2 linked regions of the Sphingosinicella sp. BN140058 genome follow. The protein of the gene in region 2 interacts with the protein of the main gene of each other region in a pairwise test. Links are inferred from orthologs where the notes say so. Each region holds a gene or a part of one and is shown on either strand. Other genes may lie near its edges.

The links. The genes of interacting proteins can lie anywhere in the genome.
Region 1: the proteins of ETR14_RS10290 (region 2) and ETR14_RS17225 interact in binary tests that used the Escherichia coli proteins (3 or more experiments, as listed by UniProt). The link is inferred for Sphingosinicella sp. BN140058 from one-to-one orthologs.

Annotation. Positions count from the first base shown.
Region 1 is NZ_CP035501.1:3,835,177-3,838,542, forward strand. The notes cover bases 1-2,714. They hold ETR14_RS17225 (sulfate/molybdate ABC transporter ATP-binding protein), read left to right. Parts: upstream 1-856; coding sequence 857-1,573; downstream 1,574-2,714. Other genes in these bases: cysT (sulfate ABC transporter permease subunit CysT), read left to right, coding at 1-16; cysW (sulfate ABC transporter permease subunit CysW), read left to right, coding at 13-855; ETR14_RS17230 (glycosyltransferase family 4 protein), read right to left, coding at 1,631-2,714. Outside these bases: more of ETR14_RS17230, read right to left, coding at 2,715-2,863; ETR14_RS17235 (hypothetical protein), read left to right, coding at 3,261-3,366. UniProt on the Escherichia coli protein: Part of the ABC transporter complex CysAWTP involved in sulfate/thiosulfate import. Responsible for energy coupling to the transport system.
Region 2 is NZ_CP035501.1:2,291,982-2,296,285, reverse strand. Bases 568-3,566 are described here. They hold ETR14_RS10290 (glutamate-5-semialdehyde dehydrogenase), read left to right. Parts: upstream 568-1,453; coding sequence 1,454-2,680; downstream 2,681-3,566. Other genes in these bases: ETR14_RS10285 (homoserine dehydrogenase), read left to right, coding at 3,031-3,566; ETR14_RS29535 (hypothetical protein), read left to right, coding at 2,812-2,940; proB (glutamate 5-kinase), read left to right, coding at 568-1,454. Outside these bases: ETR14_RS10300 (GntR family transcriptional regulator), read right to left, coding at 1-179; more of proB, read left to right, coding at 306-567; more of ETR14_RS10285, read left to right, coding at 3,567-4,304. UniProt on the Escherichia coli protein: Catalyzes the NADPH-dependent reduction of L-glutamate 5-phosphate into L-glutamate 5-semialdehyde and phosphate. The product spontaneously undergoes cyclization to form 1-pyrroline-5-carboxylate.

The DNA.
Region 1 (3,366 bases), 1.5 Mb from region 2 along the record:
CAGGAGAGCCGCATGACTCGCCCCGATCCGCTGCAGGAGAGCCGGCCGGCCAGGGGCGCCCTCATCCTGCTCGCCCTGCTCTATGTCGCGCTGATCCTGCTGGTGCCGCTCGGCGCAGTGTTCGCCGAGGCTTTCGGCGACGGCGCGCGCGCCTGGATCGAAGCCGTGACGGAGCCCGACGCATTGTCCTCGATCCGGCTGACGCTCCTCGTGGCGGCGATCGCGGTCCCGCTCAACCTCGCCTTCGGCATTGCGGCATCCTGGGCGATCGCCAAGCACGATTTCAGGGGGAAGGCGTTGCTGACGACGCTGATCGATCTTCCTTTCTCCGTCTCTCCCGTCGTCGCCGGCCTCATCTTCGTCCTGTTGTTCGGCGGACAGGGCTGGTTCGGTGCCTGGCTGCAGGATCATGGCGTCCGAATCCTGTTCGCCGTTCCCGGAATGGTTCTGGCGACCATCTTCGTGACCTTTCCGTTCATCGCCCGCGAGCTGATCCCCTTGATGGAAGAGCAGGGACGGGCCGATGAGGAAGCCGCTCTCTCGCTCGGCGCGTCCGGCTGGCAGGTCCTGTGGCACGTGACCCTGCCGAACGTGCGCTGGGGGCTGCTCTACGGGGTTCTTCTCGCCAATGCGCGCGCAATGGGTGAGTTCGGCGCAGTTTCCGTCGTCTCCGGCCACATACGTGGCGAGACGAATACCATGCCCCTTCAGGTGGAGGTTCTCTACAATGAATATAATTTCGTTGCCGCCTTCGCGGTCGCCTCGCTCCTCGCCTTCCTCGCCCTCGTCACGCTCGCTCTCAAAAGCTATCTCGAGTGGCGGCACCGGCACCTGCTTGCCGCGCGCGGTCACTGAGATGTCCATCCATGTCGAGGAGGCCGTGAAGCACTTCTCGGCCTATCCCGCGCTGAACGGGGTCTCGCTCGACGTCCTCGCTGGAGAGTTCGTGGCGCTTCTCGGTCCCTCCGGGTCCGGCAAGACGACCCTCCTGAGGATCATCGCGGGTCTCGACTTTGCCGATACCGGCCGGATCATATTCGCCGGCCAGGACGTGACCGGGCGGCCGGCGGCGAAGCGGGGCATCGGCTTCGTCTTCCAGCATTATGCGCTGTTCGGTCACATGACGGTGGAACGGAATATCGCCTTCGGGCTCGATATCCTGCCGCGCGCCAAGCGGCCGTCGAAGGCGTGGATCTCGGCGCGGGTCGATGAACTGCTCAGGCTCGTTCAGCTGGACGGTTGCGGCACCCGTTATCCGGCCCAGCTTTCGGGGGGGCAGCGCCAGCGTGTGGCCCTGGCACGGGCGCTTGCCAGGGATCCGCAGATCCTGCTGCTCGATGAGCCGTTCGGCGCACTCGATACGAGGGTCAGGCGGGAGCTTCGCGGCGCATTGCGGCGCATCCATGACGAAATCGGTCTCACCACGATTTTCGTGACCCACGACCATGAGGAGGCCTTTGCGCTCGCCGATCGGGTGGCGGTGCTGAACGGCGGCCGCATCGAGCAGTTCGACACGCCCGCCATCATCCAGGAGGCGCCGGTCAGTCCGTTCGTTCGCAGCTTCATATCCTGATCCCGTCAGGCCATGTCGATGTGGCCCGGCAGAGGATCCTGCGTGCCCCCGGCGATTTTATGGCTTGGCCAAACCGGCAGTCAGCTCCGGACGGCGATCTCGCCGGCGGCGATGCCGGATCCTCGCCTGGACCCGTGCCATGGCGGACGAGACCACGGCGTCCCACCCCGCCATGACCTGGTCCGGCTCGAAGCGGGAAGCGCTGATCGCGGCGGCCGCGCCGAGCGTCTCGCGAAGGGCGTGACTTCCAAGGATCTCGTCGAGCGCCTCGCACAGTCGCCCGGGCTCGGCGGGGCTGACGAGCAGGCCCGTGTGCCGATGCCGGATCATTTCCGCGGGGCCGTGAGGACAATCGAGCGCCACGACCGGAATGCCGGCAGCCATGGCTTCGGCGAGCGCGTTGGGCCAGCCTTCATAGTGGGAGGTGAGGACGAAGACGTCAGCCGTCTCGATCCAGGCACCGGGCGTGGACGTCACCCCGGGCAGCGAGACCCGGTCGTCCAGACCGAGTTCGGTGCGAATCTGCTCGAGGTTTGCGCGCTCGGGACCTTCTCCCCAGATGGTGAGTGTCCAGTCCGGATGCGCCGGGGCGATCGCGGCGAAGGTTCTGATCAGCAGATCGAAGCCCTTGACCGGCTCCAGTCGGCCGACTGCGACGACCCGCGAGCCGCCCCGGCGGCAGGTCCAGCCCGCCGGGAGGACCACCGGATTTGGAACGATGCTCGCCATTCCGGCGAGACGGGGGCCGAAGCAGTCGCGTGCCCCTTCCGTCATCACCACCAGCCGCTGCGCCCTGGGATAGAGCCCATTTCTGAGCCAGTCCCAGACAGCGCCCGGATGTTGGCGATCCGGGTTGCTGCGTTCGGAGACGATGACGGGCAGGCGCATGCCGGCCGTCGCTGCAAGCGTCAGCACATTCTGCCGGGTGAGGAAGGACAGCGCGATATCGGGAGAGATCGCCTTCAGCGCGCGGCGTATCGCCCTTGCCCGCCTGAAGATCGCCAGCGCAGCTGAGAGGGGTGGCCTCGGCCTTGGTGTGAGGCCAAGCCGCACGATCTCGACGTCCGGCGGGTAGTGGTAATAAGAAGGGGTGGTCTCGTCGTCGAGCGAGATCACGGAGACCTGGCGCCCGGCGCGCGCCCAGTGGGTTGCGAGACTGCAGACGACACGTTCGGTACCCCCCGCGGCAAGACCGGACAGGACGAGCGCGATCCGTTCGGGGATGAAGCGTGGATCGTCACCTGCACTTCGCTGACAATCCTGCCAGCCGCTGTCGAAAGGCTGAGACACGGTTGATCCTCGGCTTGGATGGCGCCGAACCATAAGGTTTCGATGACCCATTCGAAATAACCACTATGGGTAGCTGTCAGGTCATAATTTCCATTGAGCGCCCGCAACCCGGTCCGTAGCCTTTCAAGGCGATGCTCTTCAGAATGGAAGGGATAGTCTGGCGATGAATGCGCAAGTTCCTGCATTCCAGATAACAATTGATACGGAGGGCGACAACGCCTGGTTGCGGCCGTCGACCGGTGAAACCCGGAATGCGGAATATCTGTCGAGGTTTCAGTATCTTTGCGAGTGTTACGGGTTCAGGCCGACCTATCTGGTCAATTGGGAGATGGCCAATAGTCCTGCATTCCAGGAACTTGGACGAGACATATTGCAGCGGGGCGTCGGGGAGATCGGGATGCACCTGCATGCGTGGGATTCGCCTCCGCTGCGTCCGCTGACGGCCGACGATGCCGTGCAGCATCCCTATCTCATCGAATTTCCCGAGCAGGTGATGCGCGACA
Region 2 (4,304 bases):
CCGCGCTTTCCGGCCGGCTCGAGCAGCCCCTCCATTGCCAGCGCGGGCAGAGCGTTGCGCACCGGCGTGCGCGACACGCCCAGACGTTCGGCCAGCGCGGCTTCTGCGACCCGGGTTCCAGGTGCGATCGTGCCTTCCACGATCAGCTCACGAATTCGCTGCGCTACCGGACTTTCCACGCGCTCTCCCAAATCTGTTGCCATGTGCGGCTTTGTGACGCCCCTTGCTAGGAGGGAAGGTCGCCCGCCGCAACATGGGATACAATTTGCGTTGTGCCGCTCGAATGCGGTCGCATAATCGCGCGTATGAGCGCGCAGACCCTTTCCAAGCCCTTGGATGCCACCCGCCTGATTGCGGATGCGCGGCGAATCACGGTCAAGGTCGGATCGTCGCTGTTGATCGACTCGGGTAGGGAAGACGTGCGCCGCGCCTGGCTGCGCACCCTTGGTGCGGACCTCGCCGCTCTGCGAAACGGCGGCAAGCAGTTGGTCGTGGTCTCCTCCGGGGCCGTGGCGCTTGGCCGCGGCAAGCTTGGCCTCAAACGCTCTGCCCGGCTCGACATCAAGCAGGCCGCCGCCGCTGCGGGCCAGCCGCGGCTGATGGCCGCCTGGGACGAGGCCATGGGCGAAGCCGGGATCCCGACGGCGCAATTGCTGCTCACCGTCGAAGATACCGAGTCGCGGCGCCGCTGGCTGAATGCGCGCGCCACGATCGAAGTGCTGCTGGCCGAAGGCGCGCTGCCGGTGGTCAACGAGAATGACAGCGTCGCGACAGAGGAATTGCGGTACGGCGACAACGATCGGCTGTCAGCACGGGTCGCTCAGATGGTGCGCAGCGACGTGCTGATCCTGTTGTCCGACGTCGATGGCCTCTACACCGCCGATCCGAGCCGCGATCCGGCCGCCGAGCACCTGCCTCTGGTCGAGGAGATCGACGCCAGGATAGAGGGCTTCGCCGGCGGTGCCGGCAGTGCCGGAGTCGGCACCGGCGGCATGCGCACCAAGATCGCCGCCGCGCGGATCGCCCGCGGCGTCGGCTGTGCGACAATCATCGCCAAGGGTCAGGATCCGCACCCGCTCCGTGCGCTCGGCGACGGAGCCCGCGCCACCGTGATCGCAGCCTGTGGCTCTCCCGCCGGCGCCTACAAGCAGTGGATCGCCGGCACGCTCACTCCGGCCGGCGCTCTCGTCATCGATGCGGGCGCGGTGCGCGCCTTGCTCGGCGGCAAAAGCCTGCTCCCCGCGGGCGTCCGCCGGGTCGACGGCGAGTTCGAGCGCGGCGTCTGTCTGCGCGTGCTCGATCCCGACGGGCGGGAGGTCGCCCGCGGCCTCACCGCCTACACGTCGGCGGAGGCCGGTGCGGTGCAGGGCTACGTCAGCACGCTGATCGCCGATCGCCTGGGCTATGCGGGCCCCGACGAGATCATTCACCGCGACGATCTGGTGCTGATGTGATGCGGACCGAGATGGAGAATATGGGCCGCGAGGCGCGGAGCGCCGCGTCGGTGCTGCGCACCCTGTCGGCCGACGTCCGGTCGGCCGCGATCCGTGGGATGGCGCGCCGCGTCCGCACCCATGCGGCGGCCATCCTCGCTGCCAATGCGAAGGATGTTGCCGCAGCCAGCGGAATGGTCGACCGGCTGCGCCTCGACGAGGCGCGACTGGAAGGGATCGCCGTCGCGATCGAGGAAGTTGCCGCGCTCCCAGATCCGGTCGGCGCCGAGATCGCCCGATGGCAGCGGCCGAACGGCCTCGACATCGCCCGGGTGCGAACTCCGATCGGCGTGATCGGCATGATCTACGAAAGCCGGCCCAACGTCACCGCCGACGCCGCCGCAATCTGCCTTCGCTCCGGCAATGCGATCATCCTGCGGTCCGGTTCGGAAGCGTTGCGAAGCGCCCGCGCCATCCACCTCGCCCTTGCGGAGGGTCTCGCCGAATCGGGTTTGCCCGCAGGCGCAGTCCAGATCGTGCCGACCGCCGATCGTGCCGCGGTCGGGATGATGCTCGAAGGGCTGGCGGGCGCGATCGATCTGATCATTCCGCGCGGCGGCAAAGCCCTGGTCGAGCGGGTCAGCCGCGAGGCCCGGGTGCCGACGCTCGGCCATCTCGAGGGCATCTGTCACACCTATGTCCACCAGTCGGCGGACCCGGCCAAGGCCGCGGCGATCGTCGCCAATGCCAAGATGCGCCGAGTCTCGGTCTGCGGCTCCACGGAAACGCTGCTGATCGACCGGAGCGTCGCCGCGAGTCTGTTGCCCCAAATCGCGCAGGCGCTCGAGGGATGCGAATTGCGCGGCGATGCCGAAGCGCATGCCCTGGTTCCCATGACGGCCGCAAACGAGGCGGATTGGAGCACCGAATATCTGGCGCCGATCCTTTCGATCCGAGTCGTCGACGGACTTGACGCCGCGGTCGCGCACATCGCCCGCTACGGCACCGGACATACCGAGGCGATCGTCGCCGAGGATGCGGCCGCGGCCGAGCATTTTCTCGACACGGTCGACAGCGCGATCGTGATCTGGAACGCGTCGACCCAGTTTGCCGACGGCGGCGAGTTCGGCTTCGGCGCGGAGATCGGGATCGCGACCGGCAAGCTCCACGCCCGCGGCCCGGTCGGCCCCGAACAGCTAACGACGTTCAAATATTGCGTCCGCGGCACCGGCCAGACACGGCCGTGACCAGAGGTCTCGGCTCGTTTGTATCCCAAAGGGCCCGTGCAACGCCCCGATTAGGTGTGGGGTGTCGATTTCCTGTTGACCTTTGGTGTGGATCACGGCATTTTTGGGATCCCAAGTTTAGGAATCACCTCGTGCGCCTTCGTCACGCCATGCCGATCGATCGCTGCGCCTCGGGCGCCGACGCCGACATGCGCTCGGTCGTCGTCACGATGATGATTATTAGCACCATCACCACCCCGGCCCGGGGGGCGAGCGGCTGACGCGGTTTCACAACCAGGTTTCACCGACCCGCTCTCCCCTCAGGCGAGCGGGTCTTTTTTTGCCTACCATCACCAGAAAGCGAACTTCCCATGGCCAATGACGACAAAGCCGGCGCGACACGCCTCTGCGTCCTGAAATTCGGCAGCTCGGTGCTCGGCACCGAAGCCGATTATCCGGCGGTGGCGCTCGAGATTTACCGGCATGTGCGCGATGGCGAGAAGGTGGTGGCGGTGGTCTCGGCCCTCGCGGGGCAGACCGATTCGCTGCTCGAGCAGGCCGAGCGCGTCGGCGGCGCGGCACCGGATGGTCTGGTGGCGCGGCTGGCCCGCGTCGGCGAACTTCATTCCGCTGCGTTGATGGCGCTTGCGCTCAGCAAGGTCGGTGTCCGCGCCTGCACGATGGATCCGGACGAGATGGGCCTCGTGGCCGAAGGCGCTCCGCTCGATTCGAACCTCGTCGGCCTCGACTCGGCGGCGGTCTGGGCGAAGCTGGAGGCACACGAAGTCGTCGTCGTTCCCGGCTTTACCGCGCAGCATGCCGAGCATGGCGTGGTCACCCTTGGACGCGGCGGGACCGATCTCAGCGCCGTCTTTTTCGCTGCGCGTCTCGATGCCCACCGTGTGCGCCTGATCAAGGATGTCGATGGCGTCTATGCGGAAGATCCGGCCAAGAACCCGGGTGCCCAGCGTTTCTCCCAGATGAGCTATGCCGAAGCTGCCGAGGCGAGCTCGGGTTTGATTCAGCCGAAGGCGATCCGTGCCGCCGAATTGGAAGACGTGCTGATCGAGGTGGCCGCGCTCGGATCGGCCGAAGCGACCACGATCGCCCATCTTCCCGCGCTCAAATCCTGCCCGCCCAAGCCCGAGCGGCTGCGCGTCGCACTGCTCGGCTGCGGCGCGGTTGGCGCAGGCGTACTCGGCTACCTGCAGTCCCTGCCCGATCTGTTCGAAGTCAATCCGGTGCTGGTCCGCCGGCCCGCTAAATATGGCGAGCCGGGGCGCTACACCGCCCAGCTTTCCGAGGCGCTCGCCGGCAAGCCTGATCTCGTCGTGGAATTGCTCGGCGGCGCCGATCATCCGGCCGAGCTGATGCTGGCCGCGCTTCACGACGGTGCCCAGGTGGTGACCGCGAACAAGGCCGCGGTCGCCAAGCATTATGATTCGCTCCATGCCTGCGCCGAGGCGGGCGGCGGCGCGATCCGCTATTCGGCCGCGGTCGGCGGCGGCGCTCCGATCCTGGAGACCCTTGCGCGGCTCGACGGCGACGTCGTCGCGATCGAAGGAGTCATGAACGGCACCTGCAATTATCTGCTGAGCCGCCTCGCCGAAGGCTGGAGTTTCGACGACGCCGTTCGCCAGGCGCA